2 regions of the Rhizobium sp. YTU87027 genome follow, and region 1 is predicted to be linked to the other one. Evidence: predicted binding sites of a transcription regulator. Region 1 holds the regulator's gene; the other holds the start of a gene.
What was found. Region 1 encodes PhoB, which activates phosphate uptake and scavenging genes when phosphate is short. Its sites were predicted from a motif close to TGTCATNNANCTGTCAT; they were not measured.
Positions count from the first base shown of each region.

Region 2: a site for PhoB is predicted at 1,937-1,953, ahead of NBG89_RS06195 (DUF47 family protein). Genes of this name have one in related genera too.

Region 1 is NZ_CP098440.1:149,412-152,820, reverse strand. Features, by position in the region: gene NBG89_RS00770 (aspartate aminotransferase family protein) at 1-524, opposite strand, end outside; gene NBG89_RS00765 (GcrA family cell cycle regulator) at 953-1,486, shown strand; gene phoB (phosphate regulon transcriptional regulator PhoB) at 1,585-2,268, opposite strand; gene phoU (phosphate signaling complex protein PhoU) at 2,305-3,018, opposite strand; gene pstB (phosphate ABC transporter ATP-binding protein PstB) at 3,062-3,409, opposite strand, start outside.
Region 2 is NZ_CP098440.1:1,217,731-1,221,139, reverse strand. Features, by position in the region: gene NBG89_RS06215 (hypothetical protein) at 1-143, shown strand, start outside; gene NBG89_RS06210 (hypothetical protein) at 363-548, opposite strand; tRNA gene NBG89_RS06205 (tRNA-Cys) at 1,176-1,249, opposite strand; gene NBG89_RS06200 (BA14K family protein) at 1,376-1,807, opposite strand; gene NBG89_RS06195 (DUF47 family protein) at 2,006-2,647, shown strand; gene NBG89_RS06190 (inorganic phosphate transporter) at 2,647-3,409, shown strand, end outside.

The DNA of each region.
Region 1 (3,409 bases):
TCGCTTGTAATAGCGGCGCGCACGGCATCGAGATCGCCGAAAGGAACCTGATCGAAGCCAGGAGCCTTCGGACCGAAGCCTTCAAGGTATTTCTCCTGCCCCCCGGCAGCGATCGTCGCCAGCGTGCGGCCATGGAAGGCGCCTTCAAAGGTGATGATATGGAATCGCTCGGGATGGCCCTTTGAAAACTGGTAGCGGCGCGCGGTCTTGATCGCGCATTCCAGAGCTTCCGCGCCGGAGTTCGTGAAGAACACCTTGTCGGCGAACGTCGCCTCGGTCAGCCGCTTCGCGAGCGCTTCCTGACCGGGGATCTCATAAATATTGGACAGGTGCCAGACCTTATCAGCCTGCTCCTTCAGCGCACCCACCACATGCGGATGGCCGTGGCCGACGGAGGTCACGGCAACGCCTGCGCCGAAATCAAGATATCGCTCGCCCGTTTCGGTGATCAGCCACACGCCTTCTCCTCGCTCGAACCGCAGCGGGGCACGAGAGTAGGTGTCGTAAAGCGCGGCTTCAGCCATGGCGCGATCTCCTGTCAACATTCATCAGCGGCCGGACTCCGGCTAAGGAACGCAGTGTCCGAAAATTAAAAATGCCGCCTTTCGGCGGCAAGCAGCACTATTTACTTTTCGCACTGCAATGTCAACAAAACTGAGGTTTTCCCGCACGCGTCAAGCTGCCATCCGAAGGTGGCCGACCTATCAACAACTAATGTTGCATAAATGACTCTCACGCCCAGCAAGTTGGGGAAAACTTGAAATTCGATTCGCCGAGATTCAACCGACTCTTGTCACGGAGTCAGCCTCACACTAGGTTAAAACTCAATTACTAGACTGCATGCGGCGGAACTAGTCACCAAAATCGAGCAAGCGTTTCTTGCCTCGGATGCGTCCGGGGCAACGGTGAAGGATTCTGCCTGCACCAACGCTAATAAGGCGGAGACAGGGGCATGAACTGGACAGACGAGCGCGTTGAAAAACTGAAGAAGCTGTGGTCCGAGGGACTGAGCGCCAGCCAGATCGCAGCACAACTTGGCGGTGTAAGCCGCAACGCTGTCATTGGCAAAGTCCACCGTTTGAGTTTGCCGGGCCGTGCCAAGGCCGGGGGCACGACGACAACGGTCAGAACGCCCAAGCGCACCACCTCGGCGCCGCGCGCTCCGAACTATGCATCGCGCGTCACCACGCGTACCGTCACCCGCCAGCAGGGTGCAACGATGCTGAAGGAAGAGATCGAGATCGACGCGATCGAGCAAGTCAGCTTCCGTCCGGCCGCGAATGTGGTCGTTCCGATTTCGCGTCGCCTTGGCCTGACCGAACTGACCGAACGCACCTGCAAGTGGCCGGTCGGCGATCCGCTGAAGGACGACTTCCATTTCTGCGGCTGCGAGTCCCCGGATTCCTCCCCGTATTGCACCTACCATCAGCGCATGGCCTACCAGCCGGTCAACGAGCGCCGCAAGGCCGCCAACCGGGTCGCCTGACCCGGAAGCCGGATAAGGAACAAGAAAACGGGCCTTCGCAGGCCCGTTTTTTTGTTGAGGCGGTGATCGAAGCCCTTTCAAGCTTTCGCCTGAAAGGACTAAGCTTCCATGGAATATCCGGCGCCGCGAACGGTGCGGATGACGTCCTGCATGTTGGAAAAGTTCAGCGCCTTGCGCAGGCGACCGACGTGCACGTCGACGGTGCGTTCGTCCACATAGATATCGTGACCCCAGACGCCGTCGAGAAGCTGCGAGCGCGAGAAGACGCGGCCGGGCGATGCCATCAGGAATTCGAGAAGCCGGAACTCGGTCGGGCCGAGGCGGACCTCGCGGCTCTTGCGATGAACGCGATGCGTCTCGCGATCGAGTTCGATATCGCCGCATTTCAGCAGCGTCGAGAGGACTTCGGGTTTGGCTCGGCGAAGCATCGCCTTGACGCGAGCAACGAGCTCCGGCGTCGAGAACGGCTTGACCACGTAATCGTCGGCACCGGTTGAGAGGCCGCGAACGCGTTCGCTTTCCTCGCCGCGAGCCGTCAGCATGATGATCGGCAGGCGCTCGGTTTCCGGCCGCATACGCAGGCGTCGGCAGAGTTCGATGCCGGATACGCCCGGCAGCATCCAATCGAGGATCAAAATGTCCGGCGTGCGTTCCTGCAACCGGATCTCGGCCTCGTCGCCGCGAAGGATGGTATCGACCTCAAAACCTTCAGCCTCGAGGTTATAGCGAAGAAGCACGCTCAGTGCCTCTTCGTCTTCAACGACAGCTACTTTGGGGATCATTCGTTTCGGTCTCCTGGGGGCGCGGTCGCGGAACGATTATTCAGTGACTGCGCCGACGGTGTTGGCGGTATCGTCCTTCGGACGTTCGCCTTCCGGCTGGGCACCGGTGGCCATGTAGTAGATGGTTTCGGCAATATTGGTTGCGTGGTCGCCGATGCGCTCGATGTTCTTCGCGCAGAACAGGAGATGCGTGCAGCTGGTGATGTTGCGCGGATCTTCCATCATGTAGGTAAGCATCTCGCGGAATAGCGAGGTGTACATCGCGTCGATTTCCTCGTCGCGCTCACGGATCGACTTTGCCTTGTCAGCAGCGCGGCTCGTATAAACGTCGAGAACTTCCTTGAGCTGGACCAGCGCCAGCTCCGAGAGGTGCTCGAGGCCACGGGCGAGCTTACGCGGCACACCGGCGCTCTGGACGGCAATGACGCGCTTGGCAGTGTTCTTGCCGAGATCGCCGACGCGCTCGAGGTCTGCCGCTATTCGAATGGAGCCCATGATCTCGCGAAGGTCGGCCGCCATCGGCTGGCGGCGCGCAATCGTGACAATGGCCTTGTCGCCGATCTCGCGTTCGGCGTGGTCAAGGATCACGTCGTCGGAGATGACCTTCTGGGCGAGAGCCGTATCGCCGTTGACGAGGGCGCGAACGGCATCCGAGACCATCTGCTCGGCCAAGCCGCCCATTTCCGAAATGCGGCGGGACAGGAACTTCAAATCATCGTCGTACGCAGAAAAGATATGTGTCGATGCCATAGGGATCATCCTTGAATATCGTGAGTGCTACCGAAACGGCCGATCAACCGAAGCGGCCCATGATGTAGTCCTGGGTGCGTGGGTCGTCCGGGTTGGTGAACATCTTGTCGGTATCATTCTCCTCGACGAGGTTGCCGAGGTGGAACATGGCGGTTCGCTGCGAAACGCGGGCGGCCTGCTGCATCGAGTGCGTCACGATGACGATCGTGTAGTTCTCTCGGAGTTCGTGGATCAGTTCCTCGACCTTTGCCGTGGCGATCGGATCGAGTGCCGAGCACGGCTCGTCCATCAGGATCACTTCCGGGCTGACGGCAACAGCGCGGGCGATGCAGAGGCGCTGCTGCTGGCCACCGGAAAGACCAGTGCCGGCTTCATGAACGCGATCCTTTAC
Region 2 (3,409 bases), 1.1 Mb from region 1:
CAATCAAACCACTCGTGCTGGGCGGCTTCTTCATCGGCGCGCTGCTGGCGATCATACTCCTTATCCCCTTTGTGAGAGTCAGCGCCCCGAGTGTCGCGACAACCGGCGTGTCACCAATGCCGTCACTGCAAAGGGTCAACTGAACTGCAAGCCGCGGCGTGGGTGACGAGTGGACCGTTGAGAAGTTCTTTTTAGGCAAGAACAAACGACGAAACCTACCTTTAAGCACCAATGGCGGCCGTCGAATGGGACCTATATCGTGTCGCGGTCGATCCCGGAGCCTCCCCAGCCCCTCCCCGATCGACAACCCGGCCGGGGCCGAAAACAGCCGCGGCCGGGGCCGCTCGGTTTGCCGGTGAAGGCTACTGCAGTTCGGTTTCCTCTTCTATGTCGACGAGAATGCCGTGGCGCAACGCCTCTTCCTGCGCCTCTTTCAGGGCCTCCTCGATCAGCATGACAAGCATCTCGGCGTGGAGTTCACGCTCGGCCATCTCGCGCGCCACACTTAAGGCAAAGATCAGTTGCGGTATTTTGGTCGCCGACATCATAGGCGCTCCTCAGAATTGAGGGTAAACCTTAGCGCCCTATCGAAAACCCAGCAATCGCCGATTTGGTCATGGAAAGCATGCACCAAATCTAACACCTTGCGGATTTTCACTATGCCGGTGGAGAAAAATGTCGTCGGAGCTTAAATTTGGAAGGAAGGCGTCCAGAAGCGTTCGGCCCCGACCGCCAAGATGCTCGGCAAGATCACGTAATCATGATCCGGGAGGGGGCGACCAACTTGGCCGCCCCCTCAGCATTGCTGGGACAGAAAACTTACCCCCGCCCTGTCTGCCGTGGGCAGCGAAATGGAGCTGATCAAGGAGTGGGTCCGATACCTTCAACGCCTTATCTTGTCCCCGGCAGACCAGCAAAAAGAACATAGCTCCGTTGTAAGAGCTGTCACAGATGGACCTAGGTCCTAGTCCGATTGGAGTAAGTGGGTTGGCGAGCTCGCTGCAAATAAATTCCCCAGGATCGAAACGGCAGGAGACTTACTGCCGGCTGGCGATTGAACAGCAACCTGAAAACCGGAATAAGACGCCGGCGCCCGACAAGACTTGGCGACAGTCACCGCAGCCGAGTCACAAAATCCGACTGCAAATCAATATCTTACGGATAGAAAATTAAGATGGAGGCCTCGCCCGGAATTGAACCGGGGTACAAGGATTTGCAGTCCTCTGCGTCACCACTCCGCCACGAGGCCTCACTGCGCTTCATTCACCGAAGCGTTGGCGGGCATTTAGAATGAATAGAAATTGAGTGCAAGGGGGTTATTAAAAAACCGGCAGGATTTCCAATCGATATGCCCGCCGGTTTCTATGATCAACCATTAGTATGGTGAGTAGCACTGCCGCCGCGGGCCATAATACGGCTGATAGGTGTTGTCATATGCGCGATAGGAGCGGTAACGGCTGTAACACCAATCGACGTGCGAATTGCCGACCGGGTAGGCCCGTGGCTGAGCAATCAGTCCGCCGATGATCGCGCCCGCCGCCAAGCCACCGATCAGTGCGCCGGCATCGTTGTCGTAATGGCGATAGTAATCATTATGATAGTAACGCCCACCATAATGGCCATGCCGGTAACCACCGCAACGATAGAAGCTGCAGCGGTCGTAGTTGCGGCTGTTTCTGGCGCCGGAATCTCCAAACTCACCGCGGCTTTGAGGTGAATGCTCGTCACCCGAATTTTCGGCGAAGGACGGTCCGATGCCGGACAGGCCCGTCGCAATTGCCAATACCAGTACCGCAAGCTTCCTCATTCCAGCACCTTCTCATTTCCTGCATGTCTCGCGCCAGAAAACGCTTAGAACTTTAACGCTCAGATAAGTTTCAAGTTCCCTCACGCCCGTTGCAAAGCGCGACCGAAAAGAATCTTGGCCGGTGCAATTGTGACACTTTTATTGCAAGTCCCGCCAATTTATGACGGGCTTCTAAAAATTCTCAAACGGATGGATTGAATGCTCAACTGGTTTCGCAAACTTCTACCACGGGAAGACCGGTTCTTTGACCTCTTTGCCCAGCATTCCCAGACGATCGTAGGGGCGGCGGAAGCGCTGAACGAATTGCTTGCCGGCAAGGACACCGAGCGGCATTGCGATCGGATCGTCGCACTCGAAAACGATGCCGACGAGATCACCCGCGAGGTGCTACTCGCGGTTCGCCGAAGCTTCATCACACCTTTCGACCGTGTCGATATCAAGGATCTGATCCAGTCGATGGATGACGCGATCGATATGATGCACAAGACCGTCAAGACGATTCGGCTCTTCGAGCAGACCCAATTCGATCCCCGCATGCAAGAAATGGGGGCGGCCATCGTGCAGGCCGCTCATCTCATCGCCGAAGCGATCCCCCTCCTCGACCGCATCAACGCCAACGCCCCTCGATTGATGGCGATTGCCGAGGAAGTCACCCGCGTCGAAGGACGCTCCGATGAGCTGCACGACAATGGGCTGAAGGAGCTTTTTCTCCGTTATGGCGCGTCAAATGCAATGGCATACATCATCGGCAGCGAAATCTACGGCGAACTCGAGAAAGTCGTCGATCGCTTCGAGGACGTTGCCAACGAAATCAGCGGCATCGTGATCGAGAACGTTTGATGGACGCCACTCTCGCCTTTCCACTGCTAGCCGGCCTGATCGCGGTTGCGCTGTTTTTCGACTTCCTGAACGGCTTGCACGATGCTGCGAATTCGATCGCAACGATCGTTTCGACGCGCGTGCTTCGACCTCACTATGCCGTCGCCTGGGCAGCTTTCTTCAATTTCATTGCGTTCCTGTTCTTCGGTCTCCACGTTGCCGAAACCCTGGGAACCGGCATCATCGATCCCAGTATCATCACGCCGCTGGTTATCTTCGCGGCACTGATGGGCGCGATCATCTGGAACATCGTCACCTGGATCTTCGGTATCCCGTCCAGTTCTTCGCACGCGCTGGTGGGCGGGCTGGTGGGAGCCGGCCTCGCGAAAGTCGGCTTCAGCTCAATCGTGTGGAGCGGATTGCTGAAGACAGCGAGCGCGATCGTCATGTCGCCGTTGATTGGGTTCATGCTGGCGCTCTTCCTCGTGCTTGTCGTCTCCTGGATTTTCGTTCGACAGACACCCTTCGCTGTCGACCGCACATTCCGCGTCCTGCAATTCGCATCCGCCTCCCTCTATTCGCTGGGCCACGGCGGCAATGATGCGCAAAAGACGATGGGCATCATTGCCGTGCTCCTCTATTCGCAGGGTTATCTCGGGGGAAGCTTCCACGTACCGCTCTGGGTCGTGCTCTCCTGCCAGACGGCCATGGCGCTTGGGACACTCTTCGGCGGCTGGCGAATCGTTCACACCATGGGGTCGAAGATCACCCGACTGAACCCGA